2 linked regions of the Marichromatium purpuratum 984 genome follow. The protein of the gene in region 2 interacts with the protein of the main gene of each other region in a pairwise test. Links are inferred from orthologs where the notes say so. Each region holds a gene or a part of one and is shown on either strand. Other genes may lie near its edges.

What was found.
Region 1: the proteins of MARPU_RS14000 (region 2) and mrcB interact in binary tests that used the Escherichia coli proteins (3 or more experiments, as listed by UniProt). The link is inferred for Marichromatium purpuratum 984 from one-to-one orthologs.

What each region holds. Positions count from the first base shown.
Region 1 is NZ_CP007031.1:447,365-455,207, reverse strand. The notes cover bases 2,810-5,884. They hold mrcB (penicillin-binding protein 1B), read right to left. Parts: upstream 5,498-5,884; coding sequence 3,122-5,497; downstream 2,810-3,121. Other genes in these bases: MARPU_RS02090 (tetratricopeptide repeat protein), read right to left, coding at 2,810-3,119. Outside these bases: MARPU_RS02100 (J domain-containing protein), read right to left, coding at 1-349; MARPU_RS02095 (ATP-dependent DNA helicase), read right to left, coding at 391-2,295; more of MARPU_RS02090, read right to left, coding at 2,331-2,809; MARPU_RS02080 (ABC transporter permease), read right to left, coding at 5,925-6,701; MARPU_RS02075 (ABC transporter ATP-binding protein), read right to left, coding at 6,707-7,636. UniProt on the Escherichia coli protein: Cell wall formation. Synthesis of cross-linked peptidoglycan from the lipid intermediates.
Region 2 is NZ_CP007031.1:3,228,243-3,231,241, forward strand. It holds MARPU_RS14000 (peptidoglycan D,D-transpeptidase FtsI family protein), read right to left. Parts: upstream 2,384-2,999; coding sequence 617-2,383; downstream 1-616. Other genes in the region: MARPU_RS13995 (UDP-N-acetylmuramoyl-L-alanyl-D-glutamate--2,6-diaminopimelate ligase), read right to left, coding at 1-620; ftsL (cell division protein FtsL), read right to left, coding at 2,370-2,660; rsmH (16S rRNA (cytosine(1402)-N(4))-methyltransferase RsmH), read right to left, coding at 2,647-2,999. UniProt on the Escherichia coli protein: Essential cell division protein that catalyzes cross-linking of the peptidoglycan cell wall at the division septum. Required for localization of FtsN.

The DNA of each region.
Region 1 (7,843 bases), 2.8 Mb from region 2 along the record:
CGTCGAGCGCACCACCATGCGCGTCGAGTTCGAGTTCGAGATAGCGGCTGTGCAACCTCGGCCCCTGATCGACACGCCCGATCCCCAACGCGGCCAGGACACGCTGCAACAGGGGCAACAGACGCGCCAGATGGGCGAAACGGGCCAGCACCGGGAGGGCCGCGCCGAGCGCGGCGAACAGCGGATTGAGTCGGCCGGTGGCGGCGGCCACCACCAGCAATCCGACCACGCCCCACAACACCCAGCCACGCAGCACGCGCGCGACCTCCGGCGCCGGCGTGCGCACGAACCAGCGCCAGACCCACCACGACAGGGCCAGCAGTGCGATCAGGACCAACAGACGGGCCATGCATCCTCCTCGGTTCGGGGTGTCGTCCGCACGAGTCAGACTCAATCAGCGGCGAAGAACTCCCGCACATCGGCGATGTCGCGGGTACGCGCCGTGCGCGGCAGACTGTCGAGAAAGGCGTACCCGTAGGAACGCGAGAGCAGTCGCGGGTCACAGACCACCAGCACGCCACGGTCCTCGCTGCCGCGGATCAGTCGCCCCGCCCCCTGCTTGAGCGCGATCACCGCCTGCGGCAACTGGTAGTCGCGGAACGGGTTGCCGCCGCGCTGGCGCAACGCCTCGATGCGCGCGGCGAGCACCGGGTCGCCGGGCGAGGCGAAGGGCAGCCGATCGATGAGCACGCAGGAGAGCGCCTCGCCACGCACGTCGACCCCCTCCCAGAAGCTCGAGGTGCCGAGCAGCACCGCGTTTCCCAGCTCGCGAAAACGCTCGAGCAGCTCGCCGCGCGGCGCCTGCCCCTGCACCAGCAACGGATAGTCGATCTGCCCGACCAGCCCGGCGGCGACCTCGCGCAACGCCCGGTGACTGGTGAACAGCAGGAAGGCGCGTCCACGACTGTAGCCGATCACCTCGCGGGCGAGCGCCAGCACCCGCTGGTTGTAGTCCGGTTCCGAGGGCTTGGACAGACCGCGGGGGACGAACCAGAGTGCCTGGCTGGAGTAGTCGAAGGGACTCTCCCAGCGCGCGGTCTCGGCCTCGTCGAGCCCGAGCCGGCGGACGAAGTGACCGAAGTCGTCGCCCACGGCCAGGGTCGCCGAGGTCAGCACCCAGGCGGTGCCGGGCCGCGCCATCTGGGCACGGAACACCCCGGAGACCTCGAGCGGGGTCTGGTGCAGACGGAAACCACGCCCCTGCGTCTCGAACCAGCGCACCACCCGCTCGTCGGGCTCACCGAGCAGAGTCTGCAGCCGCGCCAGCAGCTCGGTGGCGCGCTCGGCGCAGGCATCCAGCCCCTTGCCCCGCCCGCCGAGCGCGTCGAGTCCCGCACCGAGTGCGGTCAGGCGACGCACCAGGGTATCGAGCGCACGCAGCACCGCAGGCTCCTCCCCGAGCGCCTCCCAGGGACCGCGCCGCTCGCCACTGCCGAGCGCCAGGCGCAAGTCCTGCAGCACCCGGCGCACCCGGGCGCAGTGCTCCAGCAGCTCGGGGACGTCGCCCGCCTCGCGCTGGTACTCCAGCTCGGTGTCGCGCAGCAGATCGTGCAGCTGACGGCTGCTCAGCGCCATGCCGAAGAAGGTCGAGGCGGTGTCGGGCAGCTGGTGGGCCTCATCGAGGATGAAGCAGTCGGCGCCGGGCAGGATGTCGCCGAAACCCTCGTCCTTGAGTGCCAGATCGGCACAGAACAGATGATGGTTGACCACCACCAGGTCAGCGGCCTGGGCCTCGCGCCGGGCGGCGAGCAGATGGCAGGACTGCCACTGCGGACACTCTTGGCCGAGACAGTTGTCGGTGGTCGAGGTCACCAGCGGCCACACCGGACTCTCGTCCGGGAGCGGCAGCTCGGCGATGTCACCGCTGCGGGTATTAGCCGACCAGTCGCGCACCTGCTCGAGGTGTGCGCGCAACACCCGATCGTGACGCCCCGGCTCGTCGAGCGCGAGCCCCAGGCGGTGGACGCAGAGATAGTTCGCCCGCCCCTTGAGCAGGGCGGCGCGCAACGGCAGGCCGAGGGCGTCGCGGATCAGCGGCAGGTCGCGATGGAAGAGCTGGTCCTGGAGGTTGCGGGTACCGGTGGAGATCAGCACCTTGCGCCCGGAGAGGATCGCCGGGACCAGATAGGCGAAGGTCTTGCCGGTGCCGGTGCCGGCCTCGCACACCAGCACCCCGCCGCCGTCGATCACAGCGCCGACCCGCTCGGCCATCTCGCGCTGCGGCTGACGCGTCCGGAACCCCGGCACGCGGGCGCTCAACGGCCCGTCGTCGCCGAAGACCCGCGCAAGCTCCATGCGGTCCACCCTGGCCGTCGCCGTGCCCGTCGCGCTCAACCGCCGCTGGCGCGACGCTCGGCCTCGCTCGCACCGGCGGCGTCACCGGCACGCCGTCGCACATCGGCGATGATCAGCCAGTTGTCACGACGCACCGCAGCATCATCACCGGCGAGGTTGTTGGAGCGCGAGGCGAGATTGCCGGCCTGTCCGGTCTGTCCCTGCTCGAGTCGCACCCGCGCCAACCGATTCCACAGATAGGCCTGTTTGGGCGCGATGCGCAGCGAGCGCTCGAGCGAGGCGGCGGCGCCGGCATAGTCCCCGGACTGACGCTGACGCTCGGCCTGTCGCGCCAGGGCCTCGGCGGCGGCGGGCAGCTCGGGCGCGGTCACCGAGGAGATCGGCGCGGGCGCCGGTTGCACCGGCGGCTGCTGAGGCGAGGTCACCGCAGCGGTGCGCGGCGCCTCCGGCGGTGGCGGCGTGATCGCCGCAGGCGCGCTCGGACGCGCGCTCGGGGCGCTCGGGCGCTGTTCGACCGGTGCCGGCATCGGCACCGGAGATTGGGTCGGCGCCTCGGAGACCAGCGCCGGCACACCAGAGCCGGTCGGACCTGGCTCGGCAACCACCTCGGACGCCGGCAGCTGCGCCGGGTCGCGATAGGCATAGACCTCGGTCTGCGGCTCCGGGACCGCCGACTCCTCGGCGGCGGACTCGGCCGACTCCGGGGTCGGCGCCTGCTCGGGACGTGGTGTCACCCGAACCACGGGGGCGGGATCCCCCTGACGGGGTTGGCCGGCGCAGGCACTCAGCGCCAGGCCGGCGATCAGGATGATGAAGGCTCGCATCGTCAGTCGTAGAAATCGCTCATGAAGAGGTTCTGTTCCCTGGCGGGGCGTGAACGCTGGGGCTGCGCAGGCGGTTCATCCTGCGTCGGCCCCTCGGCCACGGCCTCGCCCTCCTGCTGCTCGGCCGACTCGTCGCCACCGCAACTGTCGGCGCTCGGGACATAGTCGGCGACATAAGGCATCTCGGCGCCATCGCAAACCTGCGCTGTCACCACGCCTTCCGGGCGCAGCGGCGCCAGCGGCTCGTTCTCGAGCTTGAGCATGAAGTCGCCCCACACCCGCAACGCGCCGCTACTCCCGGTCAGCCCCATCGGCTTGAAGTCATCGCGACCGACCCAGACCACGGCGACCTTGTCGCCCGAGAAGCCGGCGAACCAGCTGTCGCGCAGCCCGTTGGTGGTACCGGTCTTGCCGGCCATGCTCATGCCATCAGGGAGCTGACGCCCCAGCCAAGCGGCGGTACCGCGCTCGACCACCCGCTCCATCGCCCAGGTGGTGAGATAGGCGGCGTGCGGATCGACCACGGATTCGACGGCGAGCGGATAGCGGTTGAGCGGGCGCCCCTCGGCGTCGACCACCTCGCGGATCGCGCGCAACGGCGAGCGATAGCCGCCGGCGGCGATCGACTGGTAGACCTGGGCGACTTCCAGCGGCGAGAGGTTGACCGCGCCGAGCAGCATCGCCGGCACCGCCGAGATACGCCGCTGGGCACCGAGCCGATAGAGATTGTCGACCACCTCGTCGACGCCCAGATCCATACCGAGATTGACGGTGGCGAGGTTGAGCGAGCGCACCAGCCCCTCGTAGAGCGGCAGCTTGCCATAAACGCGATGGCTGTAGTTGCTCGGCTCCCAGCGCGACCCGGTGCCGTCGGGGATGCTCACCGCCTTGTCCTCGATGATGGTCGAGAGGCTGTAGCGCTCGGGGTGGGTGAGCGCAGTGAGATAGACCACCGGCTTGACCAGCGAGCCGATCGAGCGCACCGAGTCGAGCGCACGATTGAATCCGGCATAGGCCGAATCGCGTCCGCCGACCAGTGCCAGCACCTCGCCCTGGGCGACCGAGGTGACCACCGCCGCGGCCTCCAGTGAGCCCTTGCGTTTGCCGCGCGCCGACTCGATCGCCCCCAGGCGCTCCGGCACCGAACGCTCGACCGTGGTCTGGACCAGCGGATCGAGCGTGGTGAAGATGTTGAGCCCCTCGGAGCGCAGGTCCTCGTCGCGATAGTCGCGCTGCAGCTGACGCCGCACCAGAGTGATGAAGGCCGGATACTCACCGGCCGGACGCCCGCCGCCGTCGACCACCCCGAGCGGCGCGTCCTTGGCCGCGGCGGCGGTGGCGGCATCGACCACGCCGTCGCGCACCATGACGTCGAGCACCAGATTACGCCGCTTGAGCGCCGCCTCGGGACGACGTCGCGGATCGAGGCTCGAGGGCGCCTGCACCATGCCGACCAGCAGCGCGGTCTCGGCGACATCGAGATCGGCCAGCGACTTGTTGAAATAGAAGCGACTGGCCAGCCCGAAGCCGTGGATCGCGCGGCTGCCGTCCTGACCGAGATAGATCTCGTTGGCGTAGGCCTCGAGGATCTCGCCCTTGGTATAGCGGCGCTCGAGCAGCACCGCCATGAACGCCTCCTTGAGCTTGCGCTCGAGGGTGCGTTCGGCGGAGAGATAGAAGTTCTTCACCAGCTGCTGGGTCAGGGTACTGGCCCCCTCGACCACACCGCCGGCCATCAGGTTGCTGTAGGCGGCGCGGGCGATACCGCGCGGGTCGACCCCGAGGTGGCGCTCGAAGCTGCGATCCTCGACCGCATAGAGGGTGTGCACCAGCAGCTCGGGCAGCTCCTTGCGCCGCACCAGGATACGGTCCTCGTTGTGGGTCGGGTAGATGCTCGCGATCAGCATCGCATCGAGCCGCACCAGCGCCGGATCGGGACCGCCGTCGACGGCCTCCACCGCGCTCACCCGGTGATTGTCGAAGCGCACCCGCAGGCCACGGCTCGACTCGCGCCCGTCCCAGAAGCGGAAGGGGCGGGTACGCAGCACCAGCTGCTCGCCGTCACGGTCATAGCTGCCGGGGCTGTCGGGCGTGGCGAGGCGGCGATAGTTGAGCCGCTGCAGCTCCTGCTCGAACTCATCGGCGGTGAGCTGACGCCCGGCATAAAGCTCCAGCGGACGGGCATAGACGCGCGCCGGCAACGCCCAGCGCTGACCCTCGAACTTGGCGCGCACCACCCGATCGAGATGGATGCCGTAGAGGGTGGCGCCGAGCCCGACGGCGAGCGCGAGCAACAGCCCCACCCGGATCAGGAAACCGAGGACCTTGCCGCTACGCTTGCGCGGCGGACGACGACGGGTCTTGCGGGTCGCAGCCATGGACTCAGCCCCACCGCCGCGCCACGGCGCGGCGGATCGACTGGACGGGATTCGGCTGCTGGGATCGGGGCATCGCGGGCACGGGCTGTCCTGAGTCTCGCTGTAATCAGTTGCTTATGGTCCCATTTGCGGCGGCGGCGCACAACTGCGCGCGGCCAGCGGCCAGCGGCCAGCGGCCAGCGGCCAGCGGCCAGCGGCCAGCGGCCAGCGGGAGAGATTGAACCGCCAAGGCGCGAAGGACGCGAAGAGAAGCAGGGCTTCCAGCTGCCAGCCTCCAGGTGAGGAGGCTGGATTGCCTCGTACCGCCGCAGTTGATCGCAAACCGATACTGGAGGCTGCTTGCTGAAGGCTGGTCGCTTTCTTTGCGCCCTTCGTGCCTTGGCGGTTCAACCTTCTGGCCGCTGCAAGCCGAGCCGCCCCCGACGGCTCAGTTCTTGATCCCGATGCCGCGGCGCAGCAGGTGCAGGCTGTAGGCGGCAAGCGCGACGATGAAGGCGGCGATCATCGCAAAGGCGGTGCCGAGCGGGATGTCGCTGATGCCGAGCAGACCGTAGCGGAAGGCATTGACCATGTAGAGCACCGGATTGGCCATCGACACCCCCTGCCAGAACTCCGGCAGCAGCTCGATCGAGTAGAAGACCCCACCGAGATAGGTCAACGGGGTAAGCACGAAGGTGGGGATGATCGAGATGTCGTCGAAGCTGTTGGCATAGACCGCGTTGATGAAGCCGCCGAGCGCGAACAGCACCGCGGTCATCAGGAACACCAGCAGGGTGACGCCATAACTGTGCACCTCGATGTCGGTGAACAGCATCGCCACCACCATCACCGCCACGCCCACCACCATACCGCGCGCCGCGCCGCCGGCGACATAGCCGGCGAGGATCACCCAGTTGGGCGCCGGCGAGACCAACAGCTCCTCGATATAGCGCGAGAACTTGCTGCTGTAGAAGGACGAGACGACGTTGGAATAGGCGTTGGTGATCACGCTCATCAGCGCCAGACCGGGGACGATGAACTCCAGATAGGCGACCCCGTCCATCTCGCCGATGCGCTCACCGATCAGCCGACCGAAGATCACGAAATACAGGGTAGTGGTGATCACCGAGGGCAGGATGGTCTGCACCCAGATCCGCGAGAAGCGCAGGATCTCCTTGGTGAAGATGGTCTGGAAGGTGATCCAGTAGCGATAGGTCTCGACCATGATGCTCAGACCCCCTCGTCGGCGGGACGGCGCTCGACCATGTCGAGGAACAGTCGTTCGAGCCGATTCTGCTTGTTGCGCAGACTGATCACCTCGATGCCGTTGCGCGAGAGCGCCTCGAACAGCCCGTTGATGGTGTGATCGCGGTTCATCTCCACCTCCAGGGTGCAGTCGTCGAGATGCTGGAGGACGAAGCCGCCGAGTTCGGGCAGCTCGCTGACCTGCCCCTTGAGGTTGAGCACGAAGGTCTCGGTGTGCAGCTTGCCGAGCAGCGCCCCCATGGTCGAGCGTTCGACCAGCTCGCCGTGCTGGATGATGGCGATGTTGCGGCAGAGGCTCTCGGCCTCCTCCAGATAGTGGGTGGTGAGGATGATGGTGGTGCCCTCGGCGTTGAGTTCGCGCAGGAAGGACCACATCGAGCGACGGATCTCGATGTCGACCCCGGCGGTCGGCTCGTCGAGGATCAGCAGCCGCGGCTGGTGCACCAGTGCGCGGGCGATCATCAGCCGGCGCTTGAGCCCGCCGGAGAGTCGGCGCATCTCGGTGTCGCGCCGATCCCAGAGATCGAGCTGGCGCAGATAGCGCTCGGCGCGCACCTTGGCCTCGCGCCGCGGGATGCCGTAATAACCCGCCTGGTTGAGCACCACCTCGAACACCGGCAGGAAGAGGTTGAAGTTGAACTCCTGCGGCACCAGGCCGATGCACGACTTCACCCGCTCGGGGTCGTGATCGAGATCGTGACCGAAGACGCTGACCCGACCGCTGCTCTTGTTGACCAGCGACGAGAGGATGCCGATGAAGGTCGACTTGCCGGCCCCGTTGGGGCCGAGCAGCGCGAAGAAGTCACCCTCCTCGACCGTCAGGTCGACCCCCTTGAGCGCCTGGAAGCCGCCCTTGTAGGTCTTGGTGAGTTGCTGGACATCGAGTGCGAGCATGATGGAAGTCTGACGGATTGCGACCGAATGAGCGGCGGATCGACGATCCGCGCGAGGCGACCCGCCAACGACCGGGCCGGCGGATCTGGATAACCGACTACTCTAGCGGCGCGGGCCGCGCGCTCGCAAGCAGCGCCGCCAGTCGCCAGGGCGATTGAACCGCAAAGACCCAAAGGACACGAAGAAAGCGACCAGCCTTCAGCAAAC
Region 2 (2,999 bases):
GCGCTGGTGCGCCCCTGATCGAGTGCGTGCGAGGAGACCTCCATCGCCACCGCGCGCGCGCCCTGGGCGCGCAGCGACTCGAGCAGCGCCTGCAACGAGATCGCATCCGGGGTGGTGTGGGTGGGCGAGCGCAGCGCCCCGGGGAAGCCGTTGCCGAGGGTGCCGATCACCGCACAGTCAAGCTCCGGAGCGAGCGCCTGGGCGAGGAAGTGGCTGACGCTGGTCTTGCCGTTGGTGCCGGTGACGCCGAACAGCTCCAGGCGCTCGCTGGGCGCACCGTAGAAACGCGCGGCCAACGCGCTGGCGCGCGCCGCAAGCCCCTCGACCGGGATCACCGGCAAGCCGAGACAGGCGCCGAGATCGAGGATGGCCTCGACCGGCCAGTCCGCCGAGATCTCGGCGAGGATCGCCGTCGCCCCACGATGCTTGGCCTCCTGGGCGAAGGCCAGGCCGTGCAGACTGCCCCCCTGGCAGGCGAGGAAGAGCGCGCCCTGCGACAGCATCCGACTGTCGAGCGCGATCGAGCACACCGGACGATCGGCGGCATCGCCGGCCTCGGCAACCCCATCGATGAGATCACCCAGACGCCAGGCGCAGGCGGTCGAGGAGAGCGCGATCACAGCCCTGGCCCTCCACGTCCGCTCAACAGCATCGATGGGGGAGGATCATCCGGCGGCACGTTGAACAGCCGCAGCGCCCCCTCCATCACCTTCTGGAACACCGGGGCGGCGACCACCCCACCGTAGTAGGACTTGCCGCCCGGCTCGTCGATCATCACCACCGTCACCAATCGCGGACGCTCCGCCGGCGCGAAACCGGCGAACACCGCCTGATAGCGCCGGCCCGCATAGCCATTGGGACCGGCTTTCTTCGCCGTCCCGGTCTTGCCCGCCACGCGATAGCCGGCGATCGCCGCGCGCCGGGCGGTGCCTTTCTCGGACACCACCTGTTCCATGATCGCGCGCACCGTGCGCGCGGTCTCGGCACTGAGCACCCGGCTCCCCGGCATCGTCGCCCCCGGCTCGCGTCTGAGCAGGGTGACCGGACGCTTGATGCCGTCGGCGGCGAGCGTGGCATAGGCCTGGGCCAGCTGCAGCGTGGTCACCGACAGGCCGTAGCCGAAGGCGAGCGTGGCGTGCTCGAAGACCCGCCAGTCTGAATAGTGACGCAGGTTGCCGGGGCTCTCGCCGGGAAATCCGATCCCGGTGACACGACCGAAGCCGAGATGGTCGTAGAGGCTCCAGAGGTCGGCGTACTCCATCATCTGCGCGATCTTGACCACGCCGACGTTGCTCGACTTGGCGATCACCCCGGTGACGTCGAGCAGACCGTAGTCGTGGACGTCGCGCACCAGATTGCGCCCGACCCGGAAGTAACCCGGCTCGGTGTCGATCTCGGTGGTGGGCGTGATCAGCCCGCGCTCGAGCGCCGCGGCCACCACCAGCGGCTTGACCGTGGAGCCGGGCTCGATCACGTCGGTGACACAGCGATTGCGACGACGCTCGCTACCGCCATCGCTCAACGCGTTGGGGTTGTAGCCGGGCTGGTTGACCATCGCCAGCACCTCGCCGGTGTCGACATCGAGCGTCACCAGGGTGCCGCCGACGGCCTCGTGCTCGCGCACCGCCGCCAGCAGCTCGCGATAGGCGAGGAACTGCAGCCGGCGGTCGAGACTCAGCACCAGATCGGTGCCCTGGCGCGGCGGGCGCAGCTGCTCGACCTCCTGGACGATGCGCTTGCGCCCGTCGCGGATCACCCGGCGCAGCCCCGGCTCGGACTGGAGCTGGGCGTCGTAGGCGAACTCGATACCCTCCTGACCACGGTCCTCGATGTCGGTGAAGCCGATGACGTGCCCGAACACCTCGGCGCCCGGATAGAAACGCCGGTACTCGGTCTCGAAGTCGACACCACCGAGACGCTCGCGTGCGATCAGCTCGCGCACCGCGCGCGCCTCGTCGAAATCGACCCGACGCTTGAGATAGATGAAACCGCGATCGGACTTGGCAAGCACCCGCTCGCGTAGCGCCTGCGGCTCGAGACCCAGCGCCCGCGCCAGCTCGGGGAGCACGTCGAGCCGCTCGACCAGTTTGCGCGGATCGGCCCACACCGTCTCGACCGGGGTGCTGACGGCCAGCGGCTCGCCGTTGCGGTCGCTGATCATGCCGCGACGCGCGGCGATCTCGGCCACCCGCAGATAGCGCCGCTCGCCCTCGGTCTGGAGGAAGTCGGTCTCGACCACCTGACGATAGAAGACCCCGGCGCCGAGCAGCACGAAGGCCACCGCCAGCGCCATCAGCAACAGCCGACGACGCAATCCGATGTCGGGGCGACGGGGCTTGGCGGGTTCGCGCGAGCGCCGGGAACGACGGCTAGGGTTGGCCATGGCCGGTCTCCTCGAGCAACAGCACGTCGCCGGGGCGCGGCGAGAACATGCCGAGCTGCTCGCGCACGATCCGCTCGATCCGCGAATGGGTGGAGAGCGCCGCCTCCTCGAGTCGCAGCCGGTTCCACTCGACGTCGATGGCGTCGCGCTGGGCGCGCAGGTCCTGGAGCTGGGCGAAGTGCACCCGGGTCAGATACTTGGTGTGGACCACGGCGATGGCCGAGACCACCACCGCGAACCCCAGCACCGCCGCGATCCAGAGTTCAGCACGCGCCATCGGCTGTGCTCCGCTCGGCCACGCGCATGATGGCGCTGCGCGCGCGCGGGTTGGACTCGGATTCGACCGTCGAGGGACGCTGCGCCTTGCCGAGCAGGCGCAGCCGCCCCGGGGCCGGGGCACCGGTCACCGGCACGCCCTTGGGCAGCACCGCGCCGCGCGACTCGCGACGCATGAAGTGCTTGACGATGCGGTCCTCCAGCGAGTGGAAGCTGATCACCACCAGCCGCCCACCGGGGGCGAGCAGCTCGCAGACCTGATCGAGGCAGCGCTCGATCTCGCCGAGTTCGTCGTTGACCTGGATGCGCAGCGCCTGGAAGGTGCGGGTGGCCGGGTGCT